Regions from separate parts of the Streptomyces sp. NPDC024687 genome, predicted to be linked through region 1. Evidence: riboswitches for the same ligand, from Rfam matches in the RefSeq annotation. Region 1 holds a riboswitch; each other region holds the start of a gene.
The links. Region 1 has a riboswitch for cobalamin ahead of ACZ39I_RS06055 (cobalamin biosynthesis protein). Riboswitches for the same ligand answer to the same signal wherever they lie in the genome.
Positions count from the first base shown of each region.

Region 2: another riboswitch for cobalamin. It lies ahead of nicT (Nickel transporter NicT); the one in region 1 lies ahead of ACZ39I_RS06055 (cobalamin biosynthesis protein).
Region 3: another riboswitch for cobalamin. It lies ahead of ACZ39I_RS14160 (ribonucleoside-diphosphate reductase subunit alpha); the one in region 1 lies ahead of ACZ39I_RS06055 (cobalamin biosynthesis protein).

Region 1 is NZ_JBVHLJ010000001.1:1,352,059-1,358,529, reverse strand. Features, by position in the region: gene ACZ39I_RS06085 (hypothetical protein) at 1-18, opposite strand, end outside; gene ACZ39I_RS06080 (alpha/beta hydrolase) at 176-1,321, opposite strand; gene ACZ39I_RS06075 (class II aldolase/adducin family protein) at 1,562-2,227, opposite strand; partial or broken gene ACZ39I_RS06070 (hydrolase) at 2,381-2,528, shown strand; gene ACZ39I_RS06065 (inorganic phosphate transporter) at 2,744-3,994, shown strand; gene ACZ39I_RS06060 (hypothetical protein) at 4,020-4,241, shown strand; cobalamin riboswitch at 4,382-4,521, shown strand; gene ACZ39I_RS06055 (cobalamin biosynthesis protein) at 4,623-5,564, shown strand; gene ACZ39I_RS06050 (cobyric acid synthase) at 5,561-6,471, shown strand, end outside.
Region 2 is NZ_JBVHLJ010000005.1:338,488-344,958, forward strand. Features, by position in the region: gene thrS (threonine--tRNA ligase) at 1-203, shown strand, start outside; gene ACZ39I_RS21665 (nucleoside hydrolase) at 241-1,203, shown strand; gene nicT (Nickel transporter NicT) at 1,232-2,362, opposite strand; cobalamin riboswitch at 2,392-2,597, opposite strand; gene ACZ39I_RS21675 (ArsR/SmtB family transcription factor) at 2,679-3,026, shown strand; gene ACZ39I_RS21680 (hypothetical protein) at 3,214-3,582, shown strand; gene ACZ39I_RS21685 (hypothetical protein) at 3,679-3,969, shown strand; gene ACZ39I_RS21690 (hypothetical protein) at 4,302-4,676, opposite strand; gene ACZ39I_RS21695 (non-reducing end alpha-L-arabinofuranosidase family hydrolase) at 4,987-6,468, shown strand.
Region 3 is NZ_JBVHLJ010000003.1:498,558-505,028, forward strand. Features, by position in the region: gene ACZ39I_RS14145 (hypothetical protein) at 1-447, shown strand, start outside; gene ACZ39I_RS14150 (hypothetical protein) at 440-898, opposite strand; gene ACZ39I_RS14155 (ribonucleotide-diphosphate reductase subunit beta) at 968-1,978, opposite strand; gene ACZ39I_RS14160 (ribonucleoside-diphosphate reductase subunit alpha) at 1,978-4,359, opposite strand; cobalamin riboswitch at 4,485-4,613, opposite strand; gene ACZ39I_RS14165 (GNAT family N-acetyltransferase) at 4,666-5,166, opposite strand; gene mctP (monocarboxylate uptake permease MctP) at 5,241-6,471, opposite strand, start outside.

The DNA of each region.
Region 1 (6,471 bases):
CGGGATACGGGACGTCACGGGTGCAGTCTTCCGGTTGACGGTCCGAAAACCCAAACGGAATGTCACCGCGGGCGCCGGGGAGGGCCGGTGCCGGCGCCACGCGGAGGGGCATACACCGAGATCAGGCCAGTGGTACGGGCTTAAACGGAACCTGTGGGGCGGGGGCGCCCGAAGGTCACATCAGGGGGGTGAGGAAACGGCGCAGTGTCTCTTCGTAGGCGCTCGGGTCGGCGTTCCACATCGCCGCGTGGGGGGCCTGGCGGACCGTGTGGAGGGTGATCCGGTCGGGGTGGGTGGCGGCGAGACGGCGGGAGAGGTCCCAGGGGGCGAGCGTGTCGTCAGGGCCGTGGAATATCAGGGTGGGCGGCGGGGGCCGGTCGGGGCCGCTGTCTTCGGTCCGGTGCTCGGCCCTGTTCTCCTGGTTCGCGTACAGGCCGGTGCGGCCCTGTGCCGCGCGCACCGCGAGGGGCAGGAGGACACCGGGGGTGTGACGGGCCGTTGCGAGGGCGCGCAGGGTCCGCTCCCAGCTGAGGACCGGGGAGTCCAGGACGAGCCCCTTGACGTGGTCGCGCAGGCCCGAGCGGGCGGCGGCGCGCAGGGCCATGGTGGCGCCGGTGGACCAGCCGTGGAGCACGAGTTGGCGGGCGCCGTTGGCGACGGCGTAGCGCATCGCCGCGTCCAGGTCGCGCCACTCGGTCTCGCCGAAGTGGTTCAGGCCGTCCGGCGGGCGGGGGGCGCCGGTGTCGCCGCGGTGGGCGGGGGTGAGGACCGGGAAGCGGTGGCGGTGCAGGAACTCCATGATGTTCAGGGCGTGTTCGCGGGTCGCACCGAGGCCGTGCACCGCGATGACCCAGGTGTCCCTCGCGCCGGGCACGAACCAGGCGGGCAGGGAGCCGAGTTCGCCCGGGATGTCGATGTCGGTGTGGTCGAGGCCGAGGGCGGACTTCGGGTCGCCGACGTGCGTGGTCGGGGTGAGCCAGACCTTGTCGCCGGGTTTCAGGGTGCCGTGGGTGACGCGTTCCAGGCGGCGGACGACGGTGTCGGCGGAGTGCGGTTCCGTGGCGAGGACGGGGCCCACGACGGCGTGGGAGTCGTCGCCGGCGAGGCCGTAGGTGCCGGGGCGGAGGGCGGCGAGGTCCCGTGTGAGGGCGATGCGGCCCGCTGCGGTGGAGTGGACGGTGAGCCGGGGTTCGCCGGGCAGCGGGCGGCCCGCGGGCGCCTTCAGTCCGGCGTCGCTGGCGATCCTCCCGACGACGATTCCGGCGGCGCCGGCGGCCAGGGCTGCGGTGACGGCAGCGGCCGTCGCTTTGACAGTGCGCACGTCTTCAGTGTCGCGGGGGAGGCGGGGTGGGGCCAGTGGGCGGGTGCCTGTGCGGGTTCGGTTGCGGGTGCGGGTTCGGTGGGGGCGGGCGTTCTGCGCAGTTCCCCGCGCCCCTGAACGCCTGCGGCGGCCCCGGGTGGGCGTCCTGGCGCAGGTGACTGCAACCCCTTAGCGGCGCGGGGAACTGCGCGACCAGCCCCCACCGGCCCGCAGCCGCCCGACAACCCGACCCGGCACCCCCTAACCACGCTGCCCGTACCCCCGCAACCGCTCCCCCGCCTCCTCGACCTGTCGCTCCGTCAGGAGGTTCGGGGTCAGGCCCGGTACCGATCGGGCCGTGAGCCACAGGTGGCACATCCATTCCAGCTGGGCCGTGCGGTCGTAGGCCTGGGTGAGGGTGGAGCCGTAGGTGATCGTGCCGTGGTTCTGGAGGAGGCAGGCGGAGCGGTCGGCGAGGGCGTGGAGCATGTTCTCGGCCAACTCGTCGGTTCCGTAGGTGGCGTAGGGGGCGACCCGGACGGGGCCGCCGAGGGCGCCGGTCATGTAGTGGATCGGGGGGAGTTCGGGCACGAGCGTGGAGACGGCCGTGGCGTGCACCGCGTGGGTGTGGACGATCGCGCGGGCGTCGGTGTTGCGGTAGACCGCCAGGTGCATGGGGAGTTCGCTCGTGGGGACCAGGGTGCCCAGGACCTGACGGCCCTCCAGGTCGACGCCGGTCACGTCGTCCGGGGTGAGACGGTCGTAGGGGACGCCGGACGGGGTGACCAGGACCGTGTTCCCGACGCGCACCGAGACGTTGCCGGAGGTGCCGACGACCAGTCCTTCGGCGACCGTCCGGCGGGCCGTGTCGACCAACTCGCCCCACGCGTCCGCCTCGCCCGATGATTTCTGCCGTTCCTCAGCCATGCCGTGATCCTGCCAGGCGGGGCGCCAGGGGGCGCGTTTCCGGGCGTGCACACCTGGCAGCAGGCCAGAGCCAAGGGCGCCAGGTTCGTCTACGTCAAGGCGACCGAGTCGGCATCCTGCTCGGGGCGTACCACTTCGCACTGCCGGACAGCCTGGTCCGCGGACGGCCGGACCCTGCCGCCGGCACTGGACATCGCATACAACCCGTACGGCAAGAAGCAGAAGTGCCACGGCATGACCGATCAGGTCGTTCAGTGACGAGGTGAAGCGGCTCACCGGGCGCCGGCCGGTGAGCTACACGGTGACCAAAATCTCTTCAACGGGTCGGCACGACAGCTCAAGAGGTTCGCCGTCGGGGCGTAGCCATGGGGCGTACGGGTCGCGCGGGGGCCGCGGGGTTCGACGCGGGGATAGCAGAAGATTCCGGTCACCGTGCCGCCCGCCCCAGTTCACCTTCCGTTCATCCAGGTTACCTACCTTCAATCTGCCAATGACCTCGAACGATTGCCTGGGTAAATGGAAAACTTCTCGCTGATCCTCGCGATTGTGGTCGTCACCGCACTCGCGTTCGATTTCACGAACGGTTTTCACGACACCGCCAACGCGATGGCCACCACCATCTCGACCGGTGCGCTCAAGCCCAAGGTCGCGGTGGCCATGTCCGCCGTGCTGAACCTTGTGGGCGCCTTTCTCTCGGTGGAGGTCGCCAACACGATCTCCAAGGGTCTCGTCGACGAGACCGGCATCCGTCCCGAGGTCATCTTCGCCGCCCTGGTCGGCGCGATCCTCTGGAACCTGCTGACCTGGCTGGTGGGTCTGCCCTCCAGTTCCTCGCACGCCCTGATGGGCGGTCTGATCGGCGCCACCATCGCCTCGGCGGGCATGGGCGCGGTGCACGGCGACGCGCTCGTCACCAAGGTCCTCATCCCCGCCGTCGCCGCCCCGATCGTCGCGGGTGTCGCCGCCATGCTGGCCACCCGGCTCTCCTACACGCTGGGCAAGAAGGCCGACGGCAAGGCCGCCGCGAAGGGCTACCGCACCGGACAGATCGCCTCGGCCGGCCTGGTCTCGCTGGCCCACGGCACCAACGACGCGCAGAAGACGATGGGCATCATCACCCTCGCCCTGGTCGCCGGCGGCGTCGTCGCCCCCGACTCCGACCCGCCCACCTGGGTCATCCTCTCCGCGGGTCTCGCCATCGCGCTCGGCACCTACCTCGGCGGCTGGCGCATCATCCGCACCATGGGCAAGGGCCTGACCGACCTCCAGCCGCAGCAGGGCTTCGCCGCCCAGACCAGCGCGGCCACCGTCATCCTGGCCTCCTCCCACCTCGGCTTCTCCCTCTCCACCACGCACTCCGTCTCCGGTTCGGTGATGGGCGCGGGCCTCGGCCGCAAGGGCGGGGTCGTCCGCTGGTCGACGGCCACGCGGATGTTCGTGGCCTGGGGCCTGACGCTCCCGGCGGCGGCCCTGGTGGGCGCCCTGGCCGAGTCGGTCACGAACCTCGGCGACTGGGGTACGGCGCTCGTGGCGGTCTTCCTCGTCGCCTCCAGCGCGGCGATCTGGAAGATCTCCCGGCGCGAGGTCGTGGACGCGTCCAACGTCAACCACACCGACGAGCCGGCCGGCGTGGTGACCACGGCGATCGCCGCCGTGACCCCGCCGCCCACGGGCACCGTGACCGAGGGCCTCACCGCCACGATCCCGGCTCCGGCCCCCGCCCCGGCCGCCGCGACGGAACCGGCCGCCCCGCCGGCCGCCGTCTGAGCCCCCCTCCTAAGGAAGCCTCACCATGAAGATCGACTGGGAAGCACTCGGCTCCGTCTTCGGCGTCAGCCTCGTCGTCACCGTGGGCCTCGTGGCCCTGTTCACCCTCGGCATCATGGGCCTGTCCCGCCAGGAGCGGGCCACGGCCCAGGGCGGCTCGGCCACGCTCGCGGTCACCGGCGCCTACGCCTGCTTCGCGGCGTGCGCGGCGGCGGTGGCGTACGGGATCTCTCTGATCGTGGCCTGATCATGGCCTGACGGAACCCCGTCACTCGACGGCCGGGCGGGCGCGGAACTTCCAGTTCCGCGCCCGCCCGGCCGTCTTTCATGACCGGCGATGTGGGGTTCTGCACACTCTCCCGCCGCAGGTCAACAACAAGTTGACGGGTCTCGAAGGCCCGTGGTGGACTGCCGGAGCCATTTACGGCGGCAGAAGAGGAAGCCGGTGCGAATCCGGCGCGGTCCCGCCACTGTCACCGGGGTAGACAACCCCGGGAGCCAGGAACTCTCGCCGCCGGACTCGTCGAACCAGGGCGTGGACACCCTGAGTGAGGACATGACGCGATGCTCGCCTGCCGATCCACCAGCGGTACCCGGTACGTGAACGACCTTGTGATCGGCTGACCCGATGCGTGCCGATCGCGTTTTCGCGTACGGCGCCGCCGCCGGTCTGATCGGTGACCTTCTGCTCGGTGACCCCCGTCGTGGGCATCCGGTCGCCGCGTTCGGGCGGGCCGCCGGAGCCGTGGAGCGGGTGCTGTGGCGGGACCACCGGGGGTGGGGCGCGCTGCACACCGCCGTGTGCGTGGGCGGTGCGGTGGCGCTCGGCGCTGTCGCGGAGCATGTCGTACGTCCCTCCCGTGCTGCCTCCGTCGTGCTCACCGGCGCCGCCACCTGGGCCGTCGTGGGCGGGACTTCCCTCGTACGGGAGGCCCGGGTCATCGGGCGGGCGCTTGAGGCGGGGGACGTCGAGGCGGCCCGGGAGCGGCTGCCCCATCTGTGCGGGCGGGATCCGCAGGCCCTCGATGCCGACGGGATCGCCCGGGCGGTCGTGGAGTCCGTGGCCGAGAACACGTCCGACGCCGTCGTGGGGGCGCTGGTGTGGGGTGCCGTCGGCGGGGTGCCGGGGCTGCTCGCATTCCGGGCCGTGAACACGCTGGACGCCATGGTGGGGCACAAGTCGCCCCGGTACCGGCGTTTCGGGTGGGCTTCCGCCCGGCTCGACGACCTCGCCGGGTGGCCGGGGGCGCGGCTCACCGCCGTACTCGCCGCCGCGGCCGGAGACGATCCCCGGGGTGCCGTGCGGGCCTGGCGGGAGGATGCGCACAGGCATCCGAGCCCCAACGCCGGGCCCGTCGAAGCCTCGTTCGCGGGGGCACTGGGTGTCCGGCTCGGGGGGACCCTCTCGTACGCGGGGCGGGTCGAGCACCGGCCGGTGCTGCATCAGGAGGGGCGCGCCGTCGCCATGTACGACATCGAGCGTGCCGCGCGGCTGTCGCGGCGCGTCGGGCTGCTCGCGCTCGGCGTCGGTGTCGCCGCGCGGGCCTTCGTGAAGGGGCGCAGCGCATGAGTGGCGGAGGGCTTCTCGTCGCCGGTACCACCTCGGACGCCGGCAAGAGTGTCGTCACCGCGGGGATCTGCCGGTGGCTGGTGCGGCAGGGGGTGAAGGTCGCGCCGTTCAAGGCGCAGAACATGTCCCTCAACTCGTTCGTGACGAGGGAGGGCGCGGAGATCGGGCGGGCCCAGGCCATGCAGGCGCAGGCCTGCCGCATCGAGCCGACCGCGCTGATGAATCCCGTGCTGCTCAAGCCCGGTGGCGAGCAGAGCAGTCAGGTCGTGCTGCTCGGCAAGCCGGTCGGTGAACTGAGCGCCCGGGGCTATCACGGGGGGCGGCAGCAGCAGCTCCTCGGGACCGTGCTCGACTGTCTCGCCGAGTTGCGGGGCACGTATGACGCGGTGATCTGTGAGGGGGCGGGGAGCCCGGCCGAGATCAACCTGCGGCGGACCGACATCGTCAACATGGGGATCGCCCGCAACGCCGGGCTGCCCGTGCTGGTCGTGGGCGACATCGACCGCGGGGGCGTCTTCGCCTCCTTCTTCGGGACCGTCGCGCTGCTCTCGGAAGAGGACCAGAAGCTCGTCGCCGGGTTCCTGGTGAACAAGTTCCGGGGGGATGTCAGCCTCCTGGAACCCGGGCTCGACATGCTCCACGGACTCACCGGGCGGCACACCTACGGCGTGCTGCCCTTCCGGCACGGCCTCGGGATCGACGAGGAGGACGGGCTGCGGGTGTCCCTGCGGGGGACGGTCCGGGAGTCGAACACGGCTCCTCCCCTCGGGGAGGATGTGCTGCGGGTCGCCGTGTGCGCGATCCCGCTGATGTCCAACTTCACGGACGTCGACGCCCTGGCCGCCGAACCCGGTGTCGTGGTGCGGTTCGTGGACCGGCCCGAGGAACTGGCCGACGCCGACCTCGT
Region 2 (6,471 bases), on a different contig from region 1:
ACGGCACCCTCGGCGCCCGCGTCCGCGCCGCACGCCTCGTGCCGTACCAGGCGGTGATCGGGGAGCGGGAGGCCGACGCGGGCTGTGCGGCCGTACGGCTGCGGGACGGGCGTAGGCCGGGAGCCGTGCCGGTCGGCGAGCTGCTGGAACAGATCGCTGCCCGCCGCGGTGATCGCGGGGCCGAACTCTGGGCGGCTGCGTAAGGTCGATCCGTACCGCCAGTGACGAAAGGACCCCGCCGTGACCGGTCAGCCCATCCCGGTGATCATCGACTGCGACACCGGTGTCGACGACGCCCTGGCCCTGCTGTTCGCCGTACGGCACCCGGCCATCGATCTGCGCGCGGTCACCTGTGTCGCCGGGAACACCGACGTCGACGGCGTCGTGCGCAACACGCTGACCGTCCTTGAGCAGGCCGGGGCCGGGGACATCCCCGTCGCCCGGGGTGCCGCGCGGCCGCTGATCGAGCCGGTGCGTGCCGCGCACCACGTGCACGGGCTGGACGGCATGGGTGACCTGGGGCTGCCCGCGCCGACCCGGGTCGCGGTGGACGTCGACGCCGTGACCCTGCTCAGGCGGGAGATCCTCGCCTCCCCGACGCCGGTCACCCTCATCCCCACCGCGCCCCTGACGAACATCGCCCTGCTGCTCCGCACCCACCCCGACGTGGTGCGGAACATCGAGCGGATCGTGTTCATGGGCGGCGCGGTGGCGACCGGGAACGCCACCCCCGTCGCGGAGTTCAACGTCTGGCACGACCCCGAGGCGGCCGCCGTGCTGCTCACCGCCGGGGTCCCGATCACGATGTACGGCCTGGACGTGTTCGAGCGGGTCATCGTCCCCGCCGCCGACGTCCAGCGGCTGCGGGCGAGTTCGGAGCCCAGCCTGCGCATGGCCGGGGACCTCCTCGCCCACCGCGACCCGGCCACCTCCGGTGACCCCACCCCCACCGGTGGCCTCGGCGACGCGGGCGCGGTGTGCGCGGTCGTCGACCCGGAGGGGCTGACCACCGAGCTGCTGCCGGTGGAGGTGAGCCTCGCCCCCGGCCCGACGCGCGGCCAGACCGTCGTCGACCGCCGCCGCCGTCCCGGTGAGTCCGAGATCCACGAGGGCGAGCGTGAAGTGACCCTCGTGGACGTGGCGTTGGGCGTCGACGTGGAGCGGTACGTGAAGCTGTGGCTGACGGCGGTGGAGGGGGCCTAGCCTCTCGCGGCGCGGTCCCAGCGGTCCCTCAGGAACTGCTGACGCTCCACCGCTGCTCCACCTTCGCGAGCCGCCAGTAGGCGATCGCCGCCGCCCACACCACCACGAACAGGCCGACGATGACGTAGCCGACGTTGTCGAGGTCGATGTCGGCGATCCAGGTGGTGAGGGCGTCGGTGAGGTCGAGCTTGTCGTGCAGGACGCCGACGAGCTCGATCGTGCCGATGAAGAAGGCGACCGCGATGGACAGCCCGGTGATGGCGAGGTTGTAGAAGACCTTGCGGACGGGGTTGGAGAAGGCCCACTGGTAGGCGAAGTTCATGAACGTGCCGTCGAGCGTGTCGAACAGGCTCATGCCGGCGGCGAAGAGCAGCGGCAGGCAGAGGATGGCGTACCAGGGAAGGCCCGCGGCCGCCCCCGACCCGGCCATCACCATCAGGGTCACTTCCGTGGCCGTGTCGAAGCCGAGCCCGAACAGGAAGCCCAGCGGGAACATCTGCCCCGGCCGGGTGATGGACTTGGTGAGCCGGCCGAGGATCCGGTTCATGAAGCCGCGCGAGTCGAGATGCTGCTCCAGCTCCTTCTCGTCGTACGTCCCCGCCCGCATCGCCCGGAAGACCTTCAGGATGCCCAGCAGGGCGACCAGGTTGAGGGCGGCGATGAGATAGAGGAACGACCCGGAGACCGTCGTACCGAGAAACCCGAGCACCTGGTGGGTACTTGACCCCTCGTTCATGACCTTGCCGGCCAGCTGGGTGCCGCCGGCGATCAGCGCGGCGAGCACGACCACGACACTGGAGTGCCCGAGCGCGAACCAGAACCCCCCGGACACCGGCCGCTTGCCGTCCGCCATCAGCTTGCGCGTGGTGTTGTCGATCGCGGCGATGTGGTCGGCGTCGAAGGCGTGCCGCATCCCGAGGGTGTAGGCGGTGATGCCGAGTCCGATGCCGAAGGCCTTGTCGCCCACCTCGTAGTGCTCGGGGACGACGAGCAGGAAGAGGATGCCGAAGGCGACGACGTGCAGGGCGGCTATCGCGGCCATCAGACCGACCGTCTTGACGGTGTCCTCGCGACGCCAGCGGAAGGAGACGGGGGCGGCGGCGGTCTCGTGCAGGGCGGTCTCGGGCCGCGCAGTCTCGGGCAGCGCAGGATCAGTCATACGGTGGTCACTCCAGCACCTCGTGGATGAACGCGTGAGCTGCCGTGGCCGGTCTCCTGGCTTACGGGTCGTACGTTTCCCTGCCCGCCTTCCCGGCCTGATGGTGAGGGCCAGTGGCTGTCCCGTGAGGGACGTGGGAGGGGAACTCCCCGATCACAGTGGCGAGGGCCGCACCGGAATGGACCTTTGAGGGGTCGTCACCGGCTTCCCGAGCACCACGGCCCGCCCACCGTAGGCGGGGACGGGGGTTCCTGCATAGCTGCACACCTGCGCAGGTATGGAAGATCACACAGAGCCGCCTGCGAGGATGTGCGCCATGCACCTCGTCCCGGCCGACCGAGCCGACCGCCGCACGATCGACGGACACCGGGTGTGCGACGCCATCGCCGCGATCGGCGACCCGGGACACGTCCGCACCTGGTCCGACCGCTTCGCCCTCCTGGCCGACCCCAACCGTCTCGCCCTGCTGCTCGCCCTGTACCGGACCGGCCCCCTGGCCGTCTCCGACCTCGCGATCGCGACCGGCATGAACGACCCGGCCGTGTCCCAGGCGCTACGGCTGCTGCGGGCGGCCGGGGTCGTGGCGGGCGAGAAGGAGGGGCGGGTGGTGCGGTACCGGGTGGTGGACGAGGCGGTACGGGGGCTGTTGCAGCAGGTGTCGTGAGGGGGCGGGGCAGGCGAGGCCCTGGGGGACGACTCCGGATTCCTGTGGGGCAGGGGCAGTTCAGCGGCACTGAAAGACCGGGCATCCGTCACCATGCCTGTGTACCGTGCCCCTATGACCGACAACCGAAAGGGCCGTGCCGCGTAGGCGCCCCTCAGCCCTGAGGGCTGAACTGCCGATCCGTCGCGTGAGCCCGCGACGGTACCCGGCCATCGACGGCCTCTCCGCACGCTGCATGGCCGATCTGCGCCGCCTCGAACGATCCCGCTCCTTCCTCGAGGACACGGTTGAAGCGTTCCGGCGCTGGAAAACTCTTGCCCACGGACCGCTCAGGCTGATCGCGGACCCGACGACAGCGCAGCGATGCGGCATTCCCGGCTGTTGTGACGTGGGCTACTTCCGCGATCACCTCGAAGCCGTTCTGCACGCCCTGCCCAAGAAGAGCGCCCGAGAGTTGCGCGCTGTCCTGACCCCCCTCGACGACGAGATTCTGCGGCGGGCGAAGGTCATCCAGGTCGACAATCTCGGCGTGCCGTGGTGGCGGGACCAGCTCTAGTCCAGGAGGCGTGAGCGCTGCTCAACTCGCTTGACACGGTGGTGCCGCCGTGAGGTGATCCATGCACCGTGATCCTTTGGGGGGACCTTGTCGTACGTGGCCGTGACGCTTGCTGGTGCCGACACACCGGGTGAGCATCTCCAACTGGCGGCCTTCACGGCCATGGCCGCGATCGTCTTCATATGGCTGGGGCGACGGCAGCGCAGCACGGGGCGCAACGTGCTCGCACCGAGCGAGACGATGAGGGCCGGTGACCGGCTCATCCCGGCACCACCCCCGAGCCGCGGGCACCGTAGAGCAGGGTGGGTGTGGATCGCCTTCGGCTGCGTCTTCCTCCTGCCGGCGGTGTTCAACCTCCTGGCGGCGATCCGTGAACTCATCGACTGACAACTCGCCGCCGTGGGGGTGGCATCGACAGGAGGACCCGCGTCGCTGAGGATGCCGGGGTGACCGATGACGAACTGGTCCTGGCGGTCCGTACGCATGTGGCCGGCAGAGAGCTGCCCGGCGGCTGCTGAAGCGGATGTATCTCGAGGTCGCCAACGGTGGCTTCGGGCCCTGGCGGGCGGTGTCGCCGACCGTGCGTCCGGGCCGGGCCGCCGAGACCCGGAGCAGTCGGCCGCGGTCGTCGGTGAGCGCGATGACGAGCAGGCCATGGCATTTGCCCTTGTCGGAGTGGTTCTTCCGGTTCTCTTTGCCGGTGCGCCGCCGGGTGCGGATCAGCGTGCCGTCCAACGGCACCACCCCGCCACCACAGCGCAGTACCGCGAGCACGATGGCGGCGGTCTTCCCCGAGGGCAGGGCCGCCACCGTGAGCTGATCTTCTCGCAGTGGCCGCGTATCAGATCGGCGAGCCAGTTCAGGGTGGCACTCGACAGCGGCAGGCGGGCGGTGTGGACAAGGCCGCCGTCGGGACGCTTGTGCAGCCGGCCGCGGTCGGCGAGCTTGGTCATCTTCGTCCGCAGCGGCTCCAGCTTGCCGCGCACCGAGGCGTCCAGGCCCAGCCGTTCGCCGACTGCCCTGACCTGCACCGGGCCGTCGGCCTCCCGCACGATCGCCTGGATCTTGCGGTAGTCGCCGGGCAGCGCCCTCATGGGCCGCGTCGCTGCGGTGCGGTGCGGTGCGGGATGAGCAGGACTGCTCGCCCGGCCACTCGCACCCAGCTCGGCGAGTTCTCGACGCTCCCCGCACCACAGACGACCGCTCTGCCCCTCACGCCAAAGGCCCGTACAACCACGGGACTTGAAGCCGCCTGGTTTCAGCCTGCGAACGTTTCTGCCCGCGAGTTCTGCGAGAGGTATTGACGCTGATCACCGGAACCCTATTATCCAGTTGCTCGAAACTTCGACCCATGTTCGCCATGTCGAACACCGGAGTCGCTTGCTCAAGGATGACGAGGTCCTTATGCACAGACGAATTTTCAGCCGCAGACGTCCGCCTGCGGTGCTCGCTGCCGTGGTCGCGGCCCTGGCCGCGCTGGCCGCGCTGCTCGCCACCGGCCCGGCTCAGGCGGCCACCACCAGCGACGTGCGCGGTGTTGATTCCGGCAAGTGTCTCGATGTGTCGGGCTTCAGCCAGGCCGACGGCGCGAACGTGCAGATCTGGGACTGCCACGGTGGGATCAACCAGCAGTGGACGTTGACGGACAGCAACCAGCTGACCGTGTACGGCAACAAGTGCCTGGATGTCCGGGGCGGCGGTACCACGAACGGGACCCCGGTGCAGATCTGGTCGTGCAACGGCAGTGACAACCAGCAGTGGCGGGTGAACGCCGACGGCACGATCGTCGGCGTGCGGTCCGGGCTGTGCCTGGAGGCCGCGGGCTGGGGCAAGGCCAACGGCACGGCGGTGCAGATCTGGTCGTGCCACGGCGGCACCAACCAGAAGTGGACCGGCTTGGCCGGGGCGAGCAACTCGTGTGCTCTTCCGTCGACCTACCGGTGGACATCGACCGGCCCGTTGGCGCAGCCGAAGGCAGGGTGGTCCGCACTGAAGGACTTCACCAGCGTCGTCTACAACGGCAAGCACGTCGTCTATGCCACGTCGCACAACAACCTCGCCGGTAACGACGGTCGCTGGGGACTGGCGACCTTCAGCCCCTTCACGAACTGGTCCGACATGGCCACCGCCACCCAGACCACGATCCCCTTCGACGGCATCGCGCCAACGCTGTTCTACTTCGCCCCGAAGAACCTCTGGGTGCTCGCCTACAACGGGGCTTGGCCCTACAGCTTCTCCTACCGCACCTCGACCGACCCCACCAACCCCAACGGCTGGGGCCCGCAGCAGGATCTCTTCACGACCACCCTCCCGGACGTTGTGAATCCCGACGGCACGACGCGGAAGAGGGGCCCACTCGACGTGACCCTCATCGGCGACGACACGAACATGTACATGTTCTTCGCTGACGACGAGGGCGGCATCTACCGCGCCAGCATGCCCATCGGCAACTTCCCGGGCACCTTCGGTTCGTACACGAAGATCATGAGCGAATCGTCGCTCGACCTGTTCGAGGCGCCGGAGGTCTACAAGGTCCAGGGCCAGAACCAGTACCTCATGATCGTCGAGGCCCAGAATTACACGGGGTACGGTCGCTACTTCCGCGCGTTCACGGCCACCAGCCTCAACGGCACCTGGACACCGTCAGCGCAGGCCAACACCGTGACCAGCCCCTTCGCCGGCAAGGCCAACAGCGGCGCGACCTGGACCAACGACATCAGTCACGGTGATCTGGTTCGCACCAACCCCGACCAGACCAAGACCATCGACCCCTGCAATCTGCAGTTCCTCTACCAGGGGCGCGACCCTAGCACCGACGGCGGGGACTACGGCCTCCTGCCGTACCGGCCGGGAGTGCTGACACTGCAGCGCCAGCCGGTGGCGTGACAC
Region 3 (6,471 bases), on a different contig from region 1:
GGCTGGATCGCCGCGAGCGACGACATCGACAGCAACAGGGTCGCCGGTGTCTGGCAGGTCAACGCCACCGTCAAGGCCAACGACGGCGACTACTGGATCTCGGACCACATCGCCGAGTACAAGGTCAAGCGGGCCGCGCAGCTCACCACCGACGCGACCCCCGAACCCGTCGCCAAGGGCGCCCAGCTCACCGTCAAGGGCAAGCTCTCCCGGGCCAACTGGGAGGACCTGGAGTACCACGGCTACCCCGGCCAGGCGGTCAGGCTCCAGTTCCGCGCGGCCGGCGCCGCCCACTACAGCACGGTCAAGACCGTGAAGACGGACAACGTGGGCCGGCTCAGCACCAAGGTGACCGCCACGTCGGCGGGCAGCTGGCGCTGGTACTTCCCCGGCACCACGACGACCTCGTTGAAGGTGTCGGCCGGGGACGCGGTCACGCTCAGGTGATCAGCACGGTGACCCGCCACTCCTGAATGCCCTTGCAGGAGATGCCGCCGGTCCCGGTGGCGCACAGTGGACGCTGTGAACTCAGCCGGACCCGGCCCGCCGAGACCGCCTTGTACGCGGAGCTCGCGTCACCGGGCAGCAGGACGATGCCGCTGTTGGTGGCCTCCAGACCGCTGCCGTCGACGGCGACCGGCTTCCAGGGCCGGTTCCTGGTCCCGTCCAGGCTGATCCGGATCGTGTCACCCACCGTGAGGCACACGGTGTCCCCGCTGTCGGTGGCACCGAGTTCCGCCCGGGTCGTGCATCCGGTCGCGGTGGGTGTGGCGCTGGGGGAGGACGGCGACACACTGTCGCCGCCTCCCCCCTTCCCGTTCCCGGCGTCGGTGCCGCAGCCCGCGAGGAGCAGCGTCAGTGTCGCGAGGGCGAGGGTCGTCTTGCGGATCGGGCGCATGGATGGCCTCCTTCCCCCTTGGACGTACCACCCACGTGCCCGGATCCACCGATTTTTGAAGATGTCCCGTCAGAAGTCCTCGTCCAGGTCGACCGTGCCCTCCACGGCCACCTGGTACGCGGACGGGCGCCGCTCGAAGAAGTTGGTCAGCTCCTGGACACCCTGGAGCTCCATGAAGGAGAACGGGTTCTGCGAGCCGTACACCGGCGCGAAGCCGAGGCGCGTCAGGCGCTGGTCGGCGACGCACTCCAGGTACTGCCGCATCGACTCGGTGTTCATGCCCGGCAGCCCGTCGCCGCACAGGTCCCGCGCGAACTGGAGTTCCGCCTCGACGGCCTCCGCCAGCATGTCGGTGACCTGCTGCTGGAGCCGGTCGTCGAAGAGCTCCGGCTCCTCCTTGCGGACGGTGTCGACCACGTCGAAGGCGAAGGACATGTGCATGGTCTCGTCACGGAACACCCAGTTGGTGCCGGTGGCGAGACCGTGCAGCAGACCCCGGCTGCGGAACCAGTAGACGTACGCGAAGGCGCCGTAGAAGAAGAGGCCCTCGATGCACGCGGCGAAGCAGATCAGGTTGAGCAGGAAGCGGCGGCGGTCGGCCTGGGACTCCAGCCGGTCCAGCTTCTCCACCTCGTTGATCCACCGGAAGCAGAACTCCGCCTTCTCGCGGATCGAGGGGATGCTCTCGACTGCGTCGAAGGCCGCCGCCCGGTCCTCCGGATCGGGGAGGTAGGTGTCCAGCAGCGTCAGGTAGAACTGGACGTGGACGGCCTCCTCGAAGAGCTGCCTGCTCAAGTACAGGCGCGCCTCGGGGGAGTTGATGTGCTTGTACAGCGTCAGCACCAGGTTGTTCGCGACGATCGAGTCACCGGTCGCGAAGAAGGCCACCAGGCGGCCGATGAGGTGCTGCTCGGCGGGGCTGAGCTTCGCCAGGTCGGAGACGTCCGAGTGGAGATCGACCTCCTCGACGGTCCAGGTGTTCTTGATGGCGTCCCGGTAGCGCTCGTAGAAGTCCGGGTAGCGCATGGGGCGCAGGGTCAGCTCGAAGCCGGGGTCGAGCAGGTTCTGGGTGCTGGGCATTACTGGCAGGCCTCGCAGGACTCGGGGTTTTCCAGGGAGCAGGCGACCGCGGCTTCGGGGGCCGGCTGCTGGACGGGGACCGTCGCCTGTGCGGCGCGGGCGATCCGGGTCGCCGGGCGCGAGCGCAGGTAGTACGTCGTCTTCAGCCCGGACTTCCAGGCGTACGCGTACATCGAGGAGAGCTTGCCGATGGTCGGCGTCTCCAGGAAGAGGTTCAGGGACTGCGACTGGTCGAGGAACGGGGTCCGCGCCGCGGCCATGTCGATCAGAGCGCGCTGCGGGATCTCCCACGCCGTCCGGTACAACGCCCGTACATCCTCGGGGATCCACGCGAAGTCCTGCACCGAGCCGTTCGCGTCGCGCAGCGCCTCACGGGTGCGGGCGTCCCACACGCCGAGCTCCTTGAGCTCCTTCACCAGATACGAGTTGACCTGGAGGAACTCACCGGACAGCGTCTCGCGCTTGAACAGGTTGGAGACCTGCGGCTCGATGCACTCGTACACCCCGGCGATCGAGGCGATGGTGGCGGTGGGCGCGATGGCGAGCAGGAGGCTGTTGCGCAGACCCGTGGTGGCCATGCGCTCGCGCAGTGCCGCCCAGCGCTCGGGCCAGGTGAGGTCCGTCGCGTAGTGGTCGGGGTGCAGAACCCCCTGTGCCGTACGGGTCTTCTCCCAGGCCGGCAGCGGGCCGCTGCGCTCGGCGAGGTCGGCGGAGGCCTCGTACGCGGCGAGCATGACCCGCTCGGCGATCCGGGTGGAGAGCCGCTTGGCCTCGGGGGAGTCGAAGGGCAGGCGCAGCTTGAAGAAGACGTCCTGCAGGCCCATCGCGCCGAGGCCGACGGGACGCCACTTGGCGTTGGAACGGCCCGCCTGCTCGGTCGGGTAAAAGTTGATGTCGACGACCCGGTCGAGGAAGGTCACGGCGGTGCGGACGGTGGCGTCGAGCCGCTCCCAGTCCATGTCGCCGGTCGTCGTGTCGGCGAACGCGCCGAGGTTCACCGACCCCAGGTTGCAGACCGCCGTCTCCCCGTCGTCCGTGACCTCCAGGATCTCCGTGCAGAGATTGGAGGAGTGGACGGTGTGGCCCGGCAGCGCCGTCTGGTTGGCCGTGCGGTTGGCGGCGTCCTTGAAGGTCATCCAGCCGTTGCCGGTCTGCGCCAGGGTGCGCATCATCCGGCCGTAGAGGTCACGCGCGGGGATCGTCTTCTTCGCGAGCCCCGCGGCCTCGGCCTTGCGGTACTCCGCGTCGAACTCCTCACCCCACAGGTCGACCAGCTCGGGCACGTCGGCCGGCGAGAAGAGCGACCACTCGGCGTCCGCGTTCACCCGGCGCATGAACTCGTCCGGCACCCAGTGCGCGAGGTTCAGGTTGTGCGTACGACGGGCGTCCTCACCGGTGTTGTCCCTGAGCTCCAGGAACTCCTCGATGTCGGAGTGCCAGGTCTCCAGGTAGACCGCGGCCGCGCCCTTGCGCCGGCCGCCCTGGTTCACGGCGGCCACCGAGGCGTCGAGGGTCTTCAGGAACGGGACGATGCCGTTGGAGTGCCCGTTGGTACCGCGGATCAGCGAACCGCGGGAGCGGATGCGGGAGTAGGCGATGCCGATGCCGCCGGCGTGCTTGGAGAGCCGGGCGACCTGGTGGTAGCGGTCGTAGATGGAGTCCAGCTCGTCCTTGGGGGAGTCCAGGAGGTAGCAGGACGACATCTGGGGGTGCCGGGTGCCGGAGTTGAAGAGGGTGGGGGAGGAGGGAAGGTAGTCGAGACGGCTCATGAGCCGGTAGAGCGCGGCGACTTCGTCCAGGGCGCGCAGGGTGTCGTCCTCGGCGAGCCCGGACGCCACCCGGAGCATGAAGTGCTGGGGGGTCTCGATGACCTTGCGGGTGATCGGGTGCCGCAGGAGGTAGCGGCTGTACAGGGTGCGCAGGCCGAAGTAGCCGAAGCGGTCGTCGGCCCCGGTGTCGACCAGCGCGTCGAGCCGCTCGGCGTGGATGCGCACGAACTCGGCGGTCCGGTCCGCGATGAGACCCTCGCGGTGGCCGACGGCGACCGAGCCGGTGAACGAGGTGACGCCCTGCGAGGCGGCCTCGGCGGCGATGGAGACGGTCAGCAGCCGGGCCGCCAGCCTGCTGTACGCGGGGTCCTCGGAGATGAGGCCGGCCGCCGCCTCGGTGGCCAGCTCGCGCAACTCCACGGCCATTTCGGGGGAAGCCGCACGCGAGGAACGGCCCCGCAGCGCGGCGGCGGCGACCCGGCCGGGGTCGGCGTCGGGGAGGTCGGCGGTCAGCGTGGTCAGGGTCCGCAGCAGGGCGGCACCGGGGCCGTCGTGGTCCTGCTGTGCGGTCCGCTCGGTCACTGAGGCCGGATCGGCCGGCGCGATGGTCACGTGGGGCACTCCCTCGCTGGGCACGGGGGCCTTGCGGAGGGCAGGGGGCAGCACACGAGCGCGCACGGCGTCGCGTCCACCGGCCCATTCCACGAGGCCCGGACGTCATGACACCCGGGCCGGTGTGGCGCGGGCGGCTGTCGGCAGGTCCTCGGACTGACACTCATGTGCGCTTATGCGCGCATGAGTACACCGTTGCGGGACAGTTCCGGATTCGCACCGGATTCCCCTGCGGCGACAGCGAGCATGAGCATACATCTTGTGCCGGGTGAGGAAAGCAGGCCCATATGTTGTGTCGCGGTGACTTCAGAGCGTCAACTCATAGGCGAGAAGCGTGAACTCGTCGCCGGGGATCGGCTTCCAGTCGCGCTCGGGGGCGCGGGTGAAACCGAGACGTTCGTAGATGCGGTGGGCGGTGTGCATCGTGGGCTGGGTGCACAGGACGATGCCGGTGGTGGCCGCGGTCCCGGCGCGCTCGATGCAGGCCTGGACGAGGGCTTGTCCCACGCCTCTGCCGCGGGCCGCGTGAGCCACCGCGAGCATGCGGATCTCCGCCTCGCCGGGGCGGGCGAGGTCGGCCAGGGGGCCGCCGGAGGGGACGAAGGTGACGGTGCCGAGGACGGTGTCGTCCGCCACGGCCGTCAACACGTCCGCGGCGGCGGCCCGCTTGGCCACGTCCCTGAGCTCTTCGAGGTACCAGTCGCTCTCGCCGAACAGCAGGAGGCCGTCCTGGAGATAGGCCTGGGCGGTGATCTCGCCGAGGGTCTCGTACTCGGCGGGTTCCGCGGCCCGGATCACGATGTCCATGCCGGTGAGTGTGCCCGATGGGTACGACAACGGGCCGCCGGACGACTTCTCCGACGGCCCGCCCGACTCCGTGACTAGTGGACCGAACTCGCTGTCGCCGGCGGGAGTTCCGTCTGGACCCCCGGGTCGCCCGCGTCCGCCGTGTAGTCCTCCGGGCTGGTCTCGTCCACGCCGTCGGGAGCCTTCAGCGCCTTCAGCACGAAGGTCAGGACCACCGTGACGACCAGGTTGAGCACGAACGCGGTCAGGCCGATGTAACCGATCTCGCCGATGCCCGGGATCTCCTTGGCCGAGCCGCCGAAGTGCTTCTGGGTCGGGGAGGCGACGCCGTACGCAGCGACCGTGCCGTAGACCATGCCGACCGCCCAGCCGGCGAGCAGGGCCCAGCGGTGGAACCAGCGGGTGAACAGGCCGCCGACCAGGGCCGGGAAGGTCTGCAGGATCCAGATGCCGCCCAGCAGCTGGAAGTTGATGGCCACCGTCTTGTCCATGGTGAGGACGAAGACCAGCGCGCCGACCTTCACCAGGAGCGAGACCAGCTTGGAGACCTTGGTCTCCTGAGCGGGCGTGGCGTCCGGCTTGATGAAGTCCTTGTAGATGTTGCGGGTGAACAGGTTCGCGGCCGCGATGGACATGATGGCCGCCGGGACCAGCGCGCCGATGCCGATCGCCGCGAAGGCCACGCCCGCGAACCAGTCCGGGAACATGTCCTCGAACAGCTGCGGGATCGCCAGCTGCGGGTTGGTGACCTTGACCCCGGCCGCGATCGCCATGAAGCCGAGCAGCGCGAGCAGGCCCAGCATCAGGGAGTACAGCGGCAGGATCGTGGTGTTGCGGCGGATCACCTCACGGCTGCGCGAGGAGAGCGTCGCGGTGATCGAGTGCGGGTACATGAACAGCGCGAGCGCGGAGCCCAACGCCAGCGTGGCGTACGTCCATTGGCCCGCCTCCAGCGGGACGAGGCCGCCCGCCTTGGCCGCCGTGTACTTCTCGCTCGCCGCGCCGAAGACGTCGTCGAAGCCGCCCAGCTTGATCGGGATGTAGATGATCGCCACCGCGATGACGATGTAGATCAGCGTGTCCTTCACGAACGCGATCATCGCGGGGGCCCGGAGGCCGGAGGAGTACGTGTAGGCCGCGAGGACACCGAAGGCGATCAGCAGCGGCAGGTCCTTGACGAACCAGTTCGTGTTCTCGCCGCCGCCGATGCCCATGACGTCCAGGACCGCCTGGATGCCGACCAGTTGGAGCGCGATGTACGGCATGGTCGCGAGGATGCCGGTGACCGCCACCGCCAGCGACAAC